3 linked regions of the Caballeronia sp. LZ062 genome follow. The protein of the gene in region 1 interacts with the protein of each later gene in a pairwise test. Links are inferred from orthologs where the notes say so. Each region holds a gene or a part of one and is shown on either strand. Other genes may lie near its edges.

Region 1 (5,319 bases):
CGTAGCGCAGCCCGTCGTTGTTCAGGATGCGGTACTCGTCGAGCACGATGGCGTTGTCCATGCTGCCACCGCGCGCGAGACCCAGCTCGCGCATCATTTCCACTTCATGCGCGAAACCGAACGTGCGAGCGCGCGCAATCTCGCGCACATACGACGTGGTCGCGAAATCGACTTCCAGCGCCTGCCCGGTTTTATCGACGGCGGGATGGCGGAAATCGATGGTAAAGCTCAGTTTGAAGCCGAAATACGGTTCGAGACGCGCGAATTTATCGCCATCGCGCACTTCGACAGGCTTCTTCACCTTGATGAATTTCTTCGGCGCGTTCTGCTCTTCGATACCCGCCGACTGAATGAGAAACACGAACGAAGACGCGCTGCCGTCCATGATCGGAATTTCCTCGGCGGTCACATCGACGTACAGATTGTCGATGCCCAGGCCCGCGCACGCCGACATAAGGTGCTCGATAGTCGACACGCGCGCGCCGTCCTTCTGCAGCACGGACGCGAGCCGCGTATCGCCGATTGCCATGGCGGACGCGGGAATGTCGACCGGCTGCGGCAGGTCGATACGAGAAAACACGATGCCCGTTCCAACCGGTGCCGGGCGCAGCGTCAGATCGACCTTGCGGCCGGAATGAAGCCCGATTCCCACGGTTTTGACGACGGTCTTGATTGTTCGCTGCTTCAACATAATTTTTTTTTTCCGATAGCAATTCCCAATAAAGAGAATTAATCGTTCATTGAATTCTAATAGATCGAAGTATACTCCATTCGGAGTGAGCCGTCCCAAACGAAGTGGTATCAACTGTTTCCCCGTGTTACGCCGCGACGCAGGGACAGTCAAGTAGAACGGGCCGATGGCCGGAATGGAGGCATTTCCGGTCATCGGCCCCAAGTTGCCGCCGAATGCGAGGGCGTCTTCAAGCGTTGCGCAAAGACAACGCGACGCCGGTGCACTCAGCTCAACGTCGCCAGGATGCTGCGAGCGTCGCTGACTTCGAACTTTCCGGGCGCTTCGACAGCGAGCGTCTTGACCACGCCATTGTCGACCACCATCGCGTAACGCTGAGAACGGATTCCCATGCCACGCTCGGATAAATCCTGATCCAGTCCGAGTGCCTGAGTGAAACGCGCACTGCCGTCCGCCATCATCCTCACCTTGCCCGCGGCTTGGAGATCGCGTCCCCACGCGTTCATGACGAACGCGTCGTTGACGGAAACGCACCAGATTTCGTCGATGCCGGCGGCCCGGAATTCATCCGCCGCCTCGACATAACCCGGCACGTGTCTGGCGGAACACGTCGGCGTGAATGCGCCCGGCAATCCGAAGATCACCACGCGCTTGCCGGCCGTCCGCTCGCGCACCGCGAACCCGTTCGGTCCCACGGCACAGCCCTCGCTCGCCACTTCGATGAACTCGAAGAGACGCACATCAGGCAACGTTTCACCCACTTCGATCATGCTCGATCCTTCCCTCGTCAGTGCTCGAACATCCTTGCGATTACATCGTCCCGCAGTTCTTGCCTCGCATTCCTCGACGATTCAGGCTTCATTTGCTCGTCGGCAAATTCGTGGAGGTCGGCTGGCCACGGCCTGGCGTCTGATGCTGACGCGGCCTTGGACAGTCGCCCCACGCGAAACCTGCGTCGCCGGCTCACGCCGGGCGCGTGCCTGCGGTGGCTGCATTGCTCTTGCTAACTAGCGAGCAACGAGCACAGCGCGACTTCAGTCCGCTTGCTTGCGCAGGAACGCCGGGATGTCGTACGTATCGACGCCCTTTTCCTGCAATGCCTGCACGTGCGATGCCGCCGTTTCGCGCGACGAACGCCACACAGCCGGCGTGTCCAGCGAACCGTAATCCGTTGCCTGACCGTGCTGCGGCGCATACGTGTTGTGCGACGCGTGCGCGACCGGCTGATTGTCTGTGCCCGTGCGCAGGAGCGTCATCGGCGCTTGCTGCTGCTTCTTCGCCGCGCGGCCGAGGCCCGTTGCGACCACCGTCACGCGCAGGGCGTCGCCCATTGCGTCGTCGTACACCGCGCCAAAGATCACGGTTGCGTCGTCAGCGGCGTAGCTCTTGATGGTGTTCATCACTTCGCGCGTTTCGGAGAGACGCAGCGAACGGCTCGACGTGATGTTGACCAGCACGCCACGCGCACCCGACAGATCGACGCCTTCGAGCAGCGGGCTCGCCACCGCCTGTTCAGCCGCGAGACGCGCGCGATCGACGCCGGCGACGGTCGCCGTGCCCATCATCGCCTTGCCCTGCTCGCCCATCACGGTCTTCACGTCTTCGAAGTCGACGTTCACGAGACCATCGACGTTGATGATTTCCGCAATGCCCGCGACAGCGTTGTTCAGCACGTCATCTGCGCACTGGAAGCACTTGTCCATCTCGGCGTCGTCGCCCATCACCTCGAAGAGCTTGTCGTTCAACACGACGATCAGCGAATCGACGTGATCCTCCAGTTGCTGCGAGCCGGCTTCCGCCACGCGCATACGGCGGCCGCCTTCGAATTCGAACGGCTTGCTCACGACGCCGACCGTCAGAATGCCCATTTCCTTCGCGATCTGCGCGACCACGGGCGCAGCGCCCGTGCCCGTGCCGCCGCCCATGCCCGCGGTGATGAACACCATGTGCGCGCCGCGCAGTGCATCGGCGATACGCTCGCGCGCATCTTCAGCCGCTTCCTTGCCCTTCTCCGGCTTGGCGCCTGCGCCCAGGCCGGTCATGCCCAGCTGCAACACGTGCGGCGCGCGCGAACGTGCGAGCGCCTGTGCGTCGGTGTTCATCACGATGAAATCGACGCCCTGCACACCCCGGTTGATCATGTGCTGAACGGCATTGCCGCCCGCACCACCAACTCCGACCACCTTGATGATCGTTCCGTTGGTTTCCGTTTCCAGCATTTCGAAATCCATGTTGCCTCCGTCAAGAATGAAGATCGGCGTTATCCGGAGAGAGATCGGGCAACCTCTCGCCGCGCGCTAGCCGCCGGTACCGGCGCGAATTATATTCATTACTTAAATACGTTTGTTTCGTACTGCTCTGTTCCGCGCAAGCTTCAGAAGTTTCCGAGGAACCAGTCTTTCATTCGTGTGAGCACTTGCCCCATCGATCCGTTCTGCACTGCGACCTTGCGTCCGCGCATACGCTGCGAGCGTCCTTCGGCGAGCAGGCCCATGGCGGTCGAATAGCGCGGGTTGCGCACGACGTCCGCGAGACCGCCTGCGTACTCCGGCACGCCGATGCGCACCGGTTTCAGAAAGATGTCTTCGCCGAGTTCGACCATGCCGGGCATCATCGCCGCGCCGCCGGTCAGCACCACGCCGCTCGACAGCAGCTCTTCGTAGCCGGATTCGCGCACGACCTGCTGCACGAGCGAGAACAGCTCTTCGACGCGCGGCTCGACCACCGCGGCCAGCGCCTGACGCGACAGCGTGCGCGGACCGCGTTCGCCGAGACCCGGCACTTCGATCATCTCGTCGGGGTCCGCGAGCGCCTGCTTGGCGATGCCGTACGTCACCTTGATGTCTTCCGCGTCGGGCGTCGGCGTGCGCAGCGCCATCGCGACGTCGCTCGTGATCTGATCGCCCGCGATCGGAATCACCGCCGTATGACGAATCGCGCCTTCGCTGAAAATGGCGATGTCGGTGGTGCCGCCGCCGATATCGACGAGCACGACGCCCAGTTCCTTTTCGTCCTCGGTCAGCACCGCGAGCGACGACGCAAGCGGCTGCAGGATGAGGTCATTCACTTCGAGCCCGCAGCGGCGCACGCACTTCACGATGTTTTGCGCCGCGCTCACCGCGCCCGTGACGATATGCACCTTCACTTCGAGGCGAATGCCGCTCATGCCGATCGGCTCGCGCACGTCTTCCTGACCGTCGATGATGAATTCCTGCGTCAGGATGTGCAGCACCTGCTGATCGGTCGGAATGTTGATCGCCTTGGCCGTTTCGATCACGCGAGCGACGTCCGTCTGCGTGACTTCCTTGTCCTTGATCGCGACCATGCCGCTCGAATTGAAGCTGCGAATGTGGCTGCCCGCGATGCCGGTGAAGACGTTCGTGATCTTGCAGTCCGCCATCAGCTCGGCTTCTTCAAGCGCGCGCTGAATGGATTGCACCGTTGCCTCGATGTTGACCACGACGCCTTTCTTCAACCCCTTCGAGTCGCTCTGACCGAGTCCGATCACCTCGTAGTGGCCTTCGCCCTTCAGTTCGGCGACGATCGCGACCACCTTCGACGTTCCGATGTCGAGGGAAACCAGCAGGTCTTTGTAGTCTTTGCTCATAGCGTGCTCATGCCTGTGATGTCTGCTTACTTCTTGGCCTTGTCGGTGTCGTTGATGAAGCGCATGCCGGCGGCGCGTATCGCGAAGCCGTTGGGGTACCTCAAATCCGCATATTCGATCTCCTTGCCCCACCGCCCCGTCACCGATGCCCACGACGCGACGAAACGCTTGCAGCGGTCATACAGCGTGTCCTGATTGCGCTCGCGGCCCAGTTCGATCTGCGTGCCGTTCGAGAGCTTCACGGTCCACGCGAAACGCGGCGAGAGCGTGACTTCCTCCGGCTGCGCGTCGAGCGGCGCAAACCATTTCTGGAAGTCGCGATACCGCGCGACCACTTCCTTCGCCGTGCCGTCGGGACCGTCGAACGCGGGCAGATCGTCGTCGAGCTCACCCTGATTCGCGGTGAATAGCTCGCCGTCCACGCTCACCAGCTGGTCGCTGCCCCACGTGCCGAGCGGCTTGTACTCTTCCAGCGTCACCGCGATCGCGTTCGGCCACACGCGGCGCACGCTCGCTCGGCGCACCCACGGCATTTGTTCGAACGCGGTCCGCGCGGTGTCGAGATCGACGGTGAAGAAGTTGCCCTTCAGGTGTCCTACGACGCTCGCCCGCACCGTCGGCGAATTGATGTGCGAGGTGTCGCCGTCGATCTGAATCTCGCGCAGCCGGAACTCGGGACGCTGGATCGCATAGACGCCCGCCGCGCACAGCAGCATCAGCACGAGCATGGCGTGCAGCGCGCTGGCGGCAAGATTCATCTGGCGAACGTTGTTCCACATGTTTGCGCTTCGTCAGTTCTTGAGGGTGAGGGACAGCACCTTCACAACGAGGTCCTTGTAGCTGATGCCGACCGCACGCGCCGCTTTGGGCGGCAGCGAGTGATCCGTCATGCCCGGCGCCGTGTTCACTTCGAGGAAGTACGGGTTGCCGTCGGCGTCCAGCATGAAATCGGCGCGGCCCCAGTCCGTGCAGCCGAGCATGTCGAACGCGCGCTGCGTCAGTTGCTTCATGCGCGCTTCTT
Region 2 (5,190 bases), 870 kb from region 1 along the record:
GACGACATTCGGGCGCTCGGCCGCTTCGACAAGTTCCTGATCGATCCGCCGCGCGAAGGCGCGCTCGCGGTGTCGAAGGCGCTCGCGGACATCGCGCAAAGCGGCGACGACGCGATTCTGCCGAAGCGCATCGTCTACGTGTCCTGCAATCCGGCGACGCTCGCGCGCGATGCCGGCCTGCTCGTGCACGAGGCCGGCTACCGGATGAAGGGCGCGGGCGTCGTGAACATGTTCCCGCATACATCGCACGTCGAATCGATTGCGCTGTTCGAGCGCGACTGACGCGTCGCGCGTTTCAGCAGGCAAAAAAAACCGGCCCGAAGGCCGGTTTTTTTTGTCTCAGCGAAGCGTTCCGCGATCAGTTGCGGTTGCCGCCGAAGATGCCGAGCAGCGCCAGCAGGTTCGTGAAGACGTTGTACAGATCGAGGTAGATGGCGAGCGTCGCGCTGATGTAATTCGTCTCGCCGCCGTTCACGACGCGCTGCACGTCGAACAGCATGTACGCGGAGAAAATCACGATGGCGAGCACGGAGATCGTCATCATCAGCGCCGGCAGTTGCAAGAAGATGTTCGCGAATGCGGCGAGCAGGATGACGATCACGCCCATGAACAGGAACTTGCCGAGGCCCGAGAAATCACGCTTGCTGACGGTCGCGATGGTCGCCATGGCCGCGAAGATCACGCCCGTGCCGCCGAACGCCATCATGATGAGCTGCGGCCCGTTCGAGAAGCCGAGTATGAAACTCAGCAGACGCGAGAGCATTAGGCCCATGAAGAACGTGAAGCCGAGCAGGACGACCACGCCCATGCCGCTGTTCTTCGTCTTTTCGATCGCGAACATGAAGCCGAACGCGATGGCGAGGAAGGCGATGAAGCTCATCGCCGGGCTCGTGGCGGCGAACAGCGAAAAGCCTGTCGCGACCCCGATGTACGCGCCGAGCACTGTCGGCACCATGGAAAGCGCCAGCAGCCAGTAAGTATTGCGCAGCACCTTGTTGCGCACCTCGACCGAGGTGACGGCGCCAGTGCGGCCGAAGCCGTAGGGTGATTCGTTCATGGTTTCTCCTTGCTCCAATTGTCCGTCGTTCAGTTGTACCGCGACATTCTGGTTACATGGGATCGTAACGTCGCTCTCTTAAGCCAAAATTAGTACCGCAATGGTGCACGGCCGATTCCATTGCGATACCGCGTTTTGCTCCAATATGGCCGCGGCGCGCGCAGAATTCAATGCTTGCCCGCTCTATTTCAGAGCCTGTATGCAGCCAGCCTACGCATGCTTTGATCCTTACGGCGTCGTAAGGTTTCAATCGCAATCATACATCGCTTCGTGCTACAATTGTCGATTCGTTTTAATCCGTAAACCGTTCATTTTTTGGAGTTTTTCATGGCGATCGAGCGCACCCTGTCGATTATCAAGCCGGACGCAGTGGCAAAGAACGTTATCGGCCAGATCTACAGCCGTTTCGAGAACGCTGGTCTGAAGATCATCGCGTCGCGCATGGTTCACCTGTCGCGCGCCGACGCGGAGAAGTTCTACGCGGTGCACGCCGCGCGTCCGTTCTTCAAGGACCTCGTGGAGTTCATGGTGTCGGGTCCGGTCATGATCCAGGTGCTGGAAGGCGAAAACGCAATCGCACAGAACCGCGACCTGATGGGCGCCACCGATCCGAAGAAGGCTGACAAGGGTACGATCCGCGCCGATTTCGCCGACAGCATCGACGCGAACGCCGTGCACGGTTCCGACGCTCCGGAAACGGCGCGCCAGGAGATCGCGTTCTTCTTCCCTGAAGTGAACGTCTACTCGCGTTAATTCATGTGTTGGTCGCCGCGCCTGTCAAAGGGCGCGGTCAAACGCGCCTCAGCACAAGAATAGCTGCAAAAAAAGTTGTGAATAAGCAGGAATTTGGCGCGAACGGTCCCGGGCGAATGTCCGGGCTTCGCAATCTGGAAATGGCAGAACTCGACATGACGAGCAGCAGCACCGTCAATCTTCTCGATCTCGACGCCGCCGGGCTGGTCGCTTACTGCGGTAGCCTCGGCGAAAAGCCGTTTCGCGCCAAGCAATTGCAACGCTGGATCCATCAATTCGGTGCCGACGACTTCGACGGCATGACGGATCTCGCGAAATCGCTGCGCGAAAAACTCAAGGGCCGCGCCACGCTGGCGATGCCCGACATCATTCGCGACCACGTTTCCGCCGACGGCACGCGCAAGTGGCTGATCGACGTCGGCAACGGCAACGCGGTCGAAACCGTGTTCATCCCCGAAGAGACGCGCGGCACGCTTTGCGTGTCGTCGCAGGCGGGTTGTGCGGTCAACTGCCGGTTTTGCTCCACCGGCAAGCAAGGCTTTTCCCGCAATTTGACGACCGGCGAGATCATCGGCCAGTTGCGCATGGCGGAGTTTGCGTTGCGCAAGTCGCTCGGCCGCGAAGTCGGCGGGCCGGGCAAGGGCGAGCGCGTCGTCACCAACGTCGTGATGATGGGCATGGGCGAGCCGATGCTCAACTACGACGCCGTCGTGCCGGCGATGCGCCTGATGCTCGACGACAACGCTTACGGCCTGTCGCGCCGCCGCGTCACGCTCTCAACGTCCGGCGTCGTGCCGATGATGGACCGGCTCGCGGCGGATCTCCCCGTGGCGCTCGCGGTGTCGCTGCACGCGCCGAACGATCCGCTGCGCGACATGCTCGTGCCGCTCAACAAGAAGTATCCGTTGCGCGAGCTGATGGCGGCCTGCCAGCGGTATCTGAAGGTCGCGCCGCGCGACTTCATCACGTTCGAGTACTGCATGCTGGACGGCGTGAACGACAGCGAGGCTCACGCCCGCGAATTGCTCGCGGTGACGCGCGACGTGCCGTGCAAGTTCAACCTCATTCCGTTCAATCCGTTCCCGGAATCCGGCCTTACGCGCTCGAAGAACGAGCAAATCAAACGGTTCGCGCAGGTGCTGATCGACGCGGGCGTCGTCACGACGGTGCGCAAGACGCGCGGCGACGACATCGACGCGGCATGTGGTCAGCTCGCCGGTGCGGTGCAGGATCGCACGCGGCTCGCCGAGCGCACGAACCGCTCAGGAAGCAAGGTGATCGAGGTGCGCGCGGTCTGACGGGATCGCGGCTGCCCGGGCGTCGACATGGCGCGACGGCCGCGATCAGGCAGCGACCATGAAGCGAACGCCGCGCGAAGGCGAACATTTTGTTATAAAGCGGTCTGCAACGGCGCCAGGGTTGTATCGTTCAGTGCTTTGGAAACTGACGGCGCAGCAGCGCAATATAAAAGAATCGATGCGAGGAATTTGGGATGAGTGAGCCGCAACACCCGACGCCTTTCGGCAGTCATACCGACGAAATGTCCGGCGATCAGCATGATGCCCGGACGCGAGTCGGAGGGGCGGCATCGCGCGAAAGCCAGCCGGTGACGCTGGACTCGCTGCAGGCAGTCGGCGCGCGTCTCGCGCAGCTCCGAAGCGCGAAAGCATGGTCGATCGACGACGTTTCGGCCCGGCTCAAGGTGTCGCCGCAGAAGCTTGCCGCGCTCGAAGAGGGCGATATCAGTCAATTGCCCGACCGGACGTTCGCCGCGGGCATCGTGCGCAGCTACGCCAAAATCCTTGGTGCCGACCCGGCGCCGTTCACGCAGGCGTTCCGCCGCGATGGCATGCCGGTCGAGCACAATCTGAAGGTGCCGGCCTCGTCCGGCGCGGGATTGCCGCGCGGCCGTGTGTCCGTGCCGCTCGGTAATTCGTCGGGTCGCAAGCGTTCGTGGCTGTGGGGCGTTCTGGCAATCGTCGCGGTGCTGGCAGTGCTCGTGATGTGGCACACCGGTGGCGATTCGTCGGCATGGCTCGCGCGGATCAAGTCGAGCACGGGCGCGGGAGTCGCCGCGACGTCGGGCGACAAGCCCGCGGCGTCGCAAGTCGCGACGCCCGACGAAGCCGCCGCCGCGAATACCGGCGAGGCGTCGCTGCCCGAAGTGGCGGCCGCGCCCGGCGAGCAGCCGATGCCGCGTCCGCTCGGCACGAACGCGCTGCCGGCGTCGTCCTCGACGATCACGGCGGTGCAGGCTGCAAGCGCTCCCGCAACGACCGCACCGGCGCCGAAGGCAGCATCGGCGGCTGCGGCTGCGGCTTCGGCGGCGACGGTCGCAAGCACCGGCAAGGGCGCGAACGCCGTCGAACTGAAAGTGAAGGAAGATAGCTGGTTCAGCGTGCGCGGCAAGGACGGCAAGGAAGTGTTCTCCGGCCTCGTGCGTGCGGGCAGCACACAGCGTGTTCAAGGCGAGGCGCCGTTCAAGGTGACCGTCGGAAACGCGCGAGGCGTCGAATCGCTGTCGGTGGACGACGAGCCCGTCGACGCCAAGAAGTATTCTTCCGCTCGCGGAAACGTCGCGCGCTTCTCGCTGCCGTAAGGAAATCATGCGGGCGGCTTGAGGCCCCGCGCGACGCGCGGACAAGTCAGGGGCGTCTCGGTATTGGCCGTGACGCCCGTTCGAGGTTCCATTCAAGCAACTTCCGCTGCCTTGCAGCGCCCCGGTTGCCATAGGGTTTTTCGATGCAATCCGAAGCTCAATCCCTGATCAGCAGCAAAGTGTGTTCGACCGAGCCGGTCTTCGGCGGTCCGTTGCCGCGCCGTTCGTCCCATGCAGTGGACGTGCGCTGGGGCGGCCAGCTCGTGACCATCGGCGGCGACGCGCCCGTTCGCGTCCAGTCGATGACCAACACCGATACGGCCGACGCCATCGGCACCGCGATCCAGATCAAGGAACTCGCGCAAGCCGGCTCCGAACTCGTGCGCATCACGGTGAATACGCCGGAAGCCGCGGCCGCCGTCCCGCATATTCGCGAGCAACTCGACCGCATGGGCGTGACCGTGCCGCTCGTCGGCGACTTCCACTACAACGGCCACTTGCTGCTGCGGGATCATCCCGCGTGCGCCGAGGCGTTGTCGAAGTATCGGATCAACCCGGGCAACGTCGGTCAGGGCGCCAAGCGCGACACGCAATTCGCGCAGATGATCGAAGCGGCCATCCAGTACGACAAGCCGGTGCGTATCGGCGTGAACTGGGGCAGTCTCGATCAGGACCTGCTCGCGCGCATGATGGACGAAAACGCCGCGCGCGCCACGCCGTGGGAGCTCCAGAGCGTGATGTACGAGGCGTTGATCCAGTCGGCGATCGGCTCTGCGGAGCG
Region 3 (5,387 bases), 2.4 Mb from region 1 along the record:
GGTCGCGCGCTGAAACGCGTCGGCGACCTGGAGCATCCGGGCTTCGTTGAAATAGTTGCCGACGATCTGCAGACCGACCGGACGATTCGCATTCGCGCCCGCGCCGAAGCCGCACGGCACGCTCATGCCCGGCAGGCCCGCGAGGCTCACGGAGAGCGTGTAGATGTCGGCGAGGTACATCTGCACGGGATCGTCGGTCTTCTCGCCGAGATTCCACGCCACCGACGGCGCAACCGGCCCCATGATCACGTCGCACTGCCTGAACGCTTCCTGAAAGTCTCGCGCGATGATGCGGCGAATCTTCTGCGCCTGCAGGTAGTACGCGTCGTAATAGCCGTGCGACAACACATACGCGCCGACCAGAATCCGGCGCTTCACTTCCGGCCCGAAGCCTTCGGCGCGCGACTTCTTGTACATGTCGAGCAGGTCCTTGTACTCCGCCGCGCGATGCCCGTAGCGCACGCCGTCGAAGCGCGACAGATTGGACGAAGCCTCCGCCGGCGCGATGATGTAGTACACGGGAATCGAAAGCTCGGTCTTCGGCAGCGACACTTCGACGAGCGTGGCGCCGAGCGCTTCGTATTGCTTCAGCGCCGCGTCGATAGCGGCGCGCACGTCGTCGGCCAAGCCCGCGCCGAAGTACTCCTTCGGCATGCCGATGCGCAGGCCTTTCAAAGGCTTGTCCGCATCTTCGCTCCAGTTCTTGCCGAGATAGCGCGTGTAATCCTCGTTCTCGCGTTGCAGGCTCGTGGAGTCGCGGTCGTCGAAGCCGCCCATTGCGTTCAGCAGCAGCGCGCAGTCGGCGGCGGTTTGCGCCATCGGGCCGCCCTGATCGAGCGACGACGCGAACGCGATCATGCCGTAACGCGACACGCGCCCATACGTCGGCTTGATGCCGGTGATACCGGTGAACGACGCGGGCTGGCGGATGGAGCCGCCCGTGTCGGTGCCGGTGGCGGCCGGCGCGAGGCGCGCGGCGACAGCCGCCGCCGAACCGCCGGATGAACCGCCCGGCACGGCCTTCACGTCCCACGGGTTCTTCACTGCGCCGAAGTACGAGTTCTCGTTGGACGAGCCCATGGCGAACTCGTCCATGTTCGTCTTGCCGAGACACACCATGCCCGCGCGGTTCAGTCGCTCGACGACGGTGGCATCGAACGGGCTCGCGTAGTTCTCCAGCATGTGGGAGCCGGCCGTCGACGCCCAGCCGCGCGTGACGAACACGTCCTTGTGCGCGATCGGCAGGCCGGCGAGCGGCCCGGCGTTGCCCTGCGCGATGCGCGCGTCGGCGGCTTTCGCCTGTTCCAGCGTCAGTTCCGGATTCACGCCGATGAACGCGTTTAGGTCCTTCGCGGCTTCGATGCGTTGCAGGTACGACTGCGCCAGCTCGACGGCGGAGATTGCCTTCGAGTCGAGCGCGGCGCGCAGTTCGGTCAAGCTTTTCTGATGCATTGCAGTTCCCTGATGAGCGCGGCGCTTCACGCCACGCGCGAGATCATTGTTCCGATGGGCCAATGGGCCGATGCGCGACGCTCACTCGATCACCTTCGGCACGAGATAGAGCCCGTCTTGCACGGCCGGCGCGCAACGCTGGAACTCTTCGCGCTCGATCCGCTCAGAAACAGCGTCGTCGCGCAGTCGCAGCGCGACCTCCTCGATGGCATCGATAGGATGCGCGAGCGGCTCGATGCCGGAGGTGTCGACCGCCTGCATCTGCTCGACGAGACCGAAGAAGTCGTTGAGCCGCGCAAGCGTCGGTTCTGCCTCGTGGTCGGGCAGTTCCAGCCGCGCGAGATGCGCAATGCGTTTAACGTCGGTCAGGGTCAATGACATGGGATCACCGGAGAAAAACATGAACAACTCCCACGCCGAAAAGGTTCGCTGTAACAGTCAGTTACGAACCTGGCGGAAAGCCGTCGAAGCGGGGCCGAGGATGGCAAAAAGTGCCGTCCTTTTCCTATAGAAACCCCCAAATTATAAGGTATCATTACACGTTCGACCCACATCCGGATCGACCTGTCAGCGGCTTTCTCCCTGAATCGATGCATCTCGAGAAACGTTTGCGTGGCATGTTCAATTCCGCGGTAGATTTCTGCTCGGATTTGCATTCACGGCGGCCCGTTTCGCCGTCCCGGCAAACCGTTATTTTTTCCGCTGCCGTCCCCGGCGCTCTTAGCGAGGCACGGCTACCCAGCGAGACAGGATTTTTGAATGTTCGGCTTTTTGCGCAGCTATTTTTCCAACGACCTGGCGATTGACCTCGGCACCGCCAACACGCTGATCTACATGCGCGGCAAGGGCATCGTCCTCGACGAGCCGTCAGTCGTCTCCATCCGTCAAGAAGGCGGCCCGAACGGCAAGAAGACCATTCAGGCTGTCGGCAAGGAAGCGAAGCAAATGCTCGGTAAGGTGCCGGGCAACATCGAAGCCATTCGGCCGATGAAGGACGGCGTGATCGCCGACTTCACCGTCACCGAACAGATGATCAAGCAGTTCATCAAGACTGCACACGAATCCCGCATGTTCTCGCCGTCGCCGCGCATCATCATCTGCGTGCCGTGCGGCTCCACTCAAGTCGAGCGCCGCGCCATCAAGGAAGCGGCGCACGGCGCGGGCGCATCGCAGGTGTATCTCATCGAAGAACCCATGGCGGCCGCAATCGGCGCTGGCCTGCCGGTCTCGGAAGCAACGGGTTCGATGGTCGTGGACATCGGCGGCGGCACCACGGAAGTCGGCGTCATCTCGCTCGGCGGCATCGTGTACAAAGGTTCCGTGCGCGTGGGCGGCGACAAGTTCGACGAAGCCATCGTCAATTACATCCGCCGCAACTACGGCATGCTGATCGGCGAACAAACCGCTGAAGCCATCAAGAAGGAAATTGGCTCGGCGTTCCCCGGCTCGGAAGTGAAGGAAATGGAAGTCAAGGGCCGCAACCTGTCCGAAGGCATTCCGCGCAGCTTCACGATTTCGAGCAACGAAATCCTCGAAGCCCTCACTGATCCGCTGAACCAGATCGTTTCGTCCGTGAAGATCGCGCTGGAACAGACGCCGCCGGAACTCGGCGCGGACATCGCCGAGCGCGGCATGATGCTGACGGGCGGCGGCGCGCTCCTGCGCGACCTCGACCGCCTGCTCGCGGAAGAAACCGGGCTGCCGGTGCTCGTCGCCGAAGATCCGCTGACCTGCGTAGTGCGCGGTTCGGGCATGGCGCTCGAGCGCATGGACAAGCTCGGCAGCATCTTCTCTTACGAGTGATCGCCGGCTTCGGCGTCTCGCGTTCGTCTATCGACGCGTCGCCGAAGCGCACGCCAAAGCATGCCGCGTAACGCGACGCGCGCACGGCCCGGCACCCGTCCGGGCCTTTGTCGAAACAGCGTAGGGCAGGTCCCGCCACAAGCGAAACAGCCTGCAGCATCATCCACCCGCTCACGCCCTCGGCGCTGACCATGGAATACAGTCCGCCGCCACTCTTCAAGCAAGGCCCTTCGGCGCTCGCACGCCTCATCTTCTTCGTGGTGCTGGCCATCGCGCTGCTGGTCACGGACGTCCGCTACAACACACTCGAAATCGTGCGCGGCATGCTCGGCGCCGGGCTGTACCCGCTGCAGCGCGCGGCGCTCGTTCCGCGCGACATTTTCATGGGCGCAGCCGATCTCGCCGTCACAAGCGCGACGTTGCGCAGCGAGAACCGCAAGCTCGCCGACAAGAACCTCGAACTGTCCATCAAGGCCGGCGACGCTGCACAACTCAACATCGAGAACGCGCATCTGCGCGCGCTCCTGAACCTGCAATCGCGCGCGACCACGCAGACCACGCCCGCCGAAATCCAGTACGACACGCGCGATCCGTTCACGCAGAAGGTCGTCATCGGCAAGGGCTCACAGCAGGGCATTCAGGACGGCGCGCCTGTCGTGGATGAAGAAGGCGTGATCGGACAAGTCACCCGCGTCTTTCCGCTGCAATCCGAAGTCACGCTGCTGACCGACAAGGATCAGGCCGTGCCGGTGCAGATCGCGCGCACGGGGCTGCGCAGCGTCATCTACGGCACGCCGAAAGGCGATACGCTCGACTTGCGCTTCGTGCCGATCAGCGCGGACGTGCAGGCCGGCGACCAACTCGTGACGAGCGGACTCGACGGCGTGTATCCGCCGGGGCTCGCGGTCGCCGAGGTGCTGCGCGTCGACAAGCAGGCGGACACGGCGTTCGCACGCGTCGTCTGCGTGCCGGTCGCGGCGGTGCGCGGCGCGCGCCAACTTCTCGTGCTTCACTACAACGTCAACGTGCCGCCCAATCCGATCGAAGTCGAAGCGGCCGCTGCGGCCAAGGAAGCGAAGGAAAACAAGGGCAAGAAGAAGTCTGCGCCGAAGGCGGCTGCGGGCGCGAGCGCGCCGGTTGCCGCATCCGCGCCGGCAAGCGCGTCGGCGGCTGTGGCTGCGTCGGCGCCCGCCGCGAAGGCAGCCGCGCCGAAAGCGGCATCGAGCGCATCGGCCAAATCGGGCAAGAAGGCGCACGCGCCGAAACCTGCTTCGTCCGGAGCCGCGCGATGAACCGTCCGCAGTACATCCTTCAGCCGGTCAATCCGTACTTCATCACGTTCAGCCTGGCCGCTGCGTTCCTGCTGAACCTCGTGCCGTGGGGCCGACTCGTCGGCGTGCCGGACTTTGTCGCGCTCGTGCTGCTTTTCTGGAACGTGCAGCAGCCGCGCAAGGTCGGCATGGGCATCGCGTTCCTGCTCGGGCTCTTGATGGACGTTCATAGCGCGAACCTGCTCGGCGAGCACGCGCTCGCGTACACGCTGTTGTCCTACGGCGCGATCACCATTCACCGGCGCGTGCTGTGGATGTCGCTGCCGGTGCAGACGTTCGTCGTCGCTCCGCTGCTGATCGGCGCGCATCTCGTGCCGTTCATCATCCGTCTGATGACCGGCGCGGCGTTCCCCGGCTGGAGCTATCTCACGAACGGATTCATCGAGGCACTGCTCTGGCCGGTCGCGAGCTTCCTGCTCCTCATGCCGCAACGGCGCGCAGCCGATCCCGACGACACGCGCCCCATCTGAGCGCCGCGCGCGACACGGCGGCCAAAAATCGCCCGCGCGCCGACTACACTTGAATCGCGAAAGAAGCGCGAACCACTCGCGAAACCTGCATGACCGAAATCAAGAACACCGAGCAACAGTTGTCGAAGTTCCGCCTGCGCGTCGCGGCGGCGGGACTGTTCGTGTTCGTCTGCTTCGGCCTGATCGGACTGCGCTTTCTCTATCTGCAGGTCTGGCACTTCAGCAAGTACTCGTTGCAGGCGAACGAAAACCGCATCTCCGTGGCGCCCATCGTGCCGAACCGCGGCATCATCACGGACCGCAACGGCATCGTGCTGGCGAAGAACTATTC

Evidence for each region. Proteins that work in one complex are often made in the same cells at the same time.
Region 2: the proteins of ftsZ (region 1) and rlmN interact in binary tests that used the Escherichia coli proteins (3 or more experiments, as listed by UniProt). The link is inferred for Caballeronia sp. LZ062 from one-to-one orthologs.
Region 3: the proteins of ftsZ (region 1) and P9239_RS17570 interact in binary tests that used the Escherichia coli proteins (3 or more experiments, as listed by UniProt). The link is inferred for Caballeronia sp. LZ062 from one-to-one orthologs.

Annotation. Positions count from the first base shown.
Region 1 is NZ_JARTWB010000002.1:105,631-110,949, reverse strand. What follows is about bases 825-3,747. They hold ftsZ (cell division protein FtsZ), read right to left. Parts: upstream 2,923-3,747; coding sequence 1,726-2,922; downstream 825-1,725. Other genes in these bases: ftsA (cell division protein FtsA), read right to left, coding at 3,066-3,747; P9239_RS06550 (peroxiredoxin), read right to left, coding at 958-1,461. Also shown: lpxC (UDP-3-O-acyl-N-acetylglucosamine deacetylase), read right to left, coding at 1-691; more of ftsA, read right to left, coding at 3,748-4,298; P9239_RS06535 (cell division protein FtsQ/DivIB), read right to left, coding at 4,325-5,077; P9239_RS06530 (D-alanine--D-alanine ligase), read right to left, coding at 5,090-5,319. UniProt on the Escherichia coli protein: Essential cell division protein that forms a contractile ring structure (Z ring) at the future cell division site. The regulation of the ring assembly controls the timing and the location of cell division.
Region 2 is NZ_JARTWB010000002.1:972,532-977,721, forward strand. The notes cover bases 1,243-4,036. They hold rlmN (23S rRNA (adenine(2503)-C(2))-methyltransferase RlmN), read left to right. Parts: upstream 1,243-1,965; coding sequence 1,966-3,108; downstream 3,109-4,036. Other genes in these bases: ndk (nucleoside-diphosphate kinase), read left to right, coding at 1,385-1,810; P9239_RS10655 (RodZ domain-containing protein), read left to right, coding at 3,303-4,036. Also shown: 23S rRNA (uracil(1939)-C(5))-methyltransferase RlmD, read left to right, coding at 1-282; P9239_RS10640 (Bax inhibitor-1/YccA family protein), read right to left, coding at 359-1,057; more of P9239_RS10655, read left to right, coding at 4,037-4,409; ispG (flavodoxin-dependent (E)-4-hydroxy-3-methylbut-2-enyl-diphosphate synthase), read left to right, coding at 4,553-5,190.
Region 3 is NZ_JARTWB010000002.1:2,459,110-2,464,496, forward strand. What follows is about bases 1,243-4,233. They hold P9239_RS17570 (rod shape-determining protein), read left to right. Parts: upstream 1,243-2,211; coding sequence 2,212-3,255; downstream 3,256-4,233. Other genes in these bases: gatA (Asp-tRNA(Asn)/Glu-tRNA(Gln) amidotransferase subunit GatA), read right to left, coding at 1,243-1,452; gatC (Asp-tRNA(Asn)/Glu-tRNA(Gln) amidotransferase subunit GatC), read right to left, coding at 1,534-1,833; mreC (rod shape-determining protein MreC), read left to right, coding at 3,447-4,233. Also shown: more of gatA, read right to left, coding at 1-1,242; more of mreC, read left to right, coding at 4,234-4,547; rod shape-determining protein MreD, read left to right, coding at 4,544-5,056; mrdA (penicillin-binding protein 2), read left to right, coding at 5,146-5,387. UniProt on the Escherichia coli protein: Forms membrane-associated dynamic filaments that are essential for cell shape determination. Acts by regulating cell wall synthesis and cell elongation, and thus cell shape.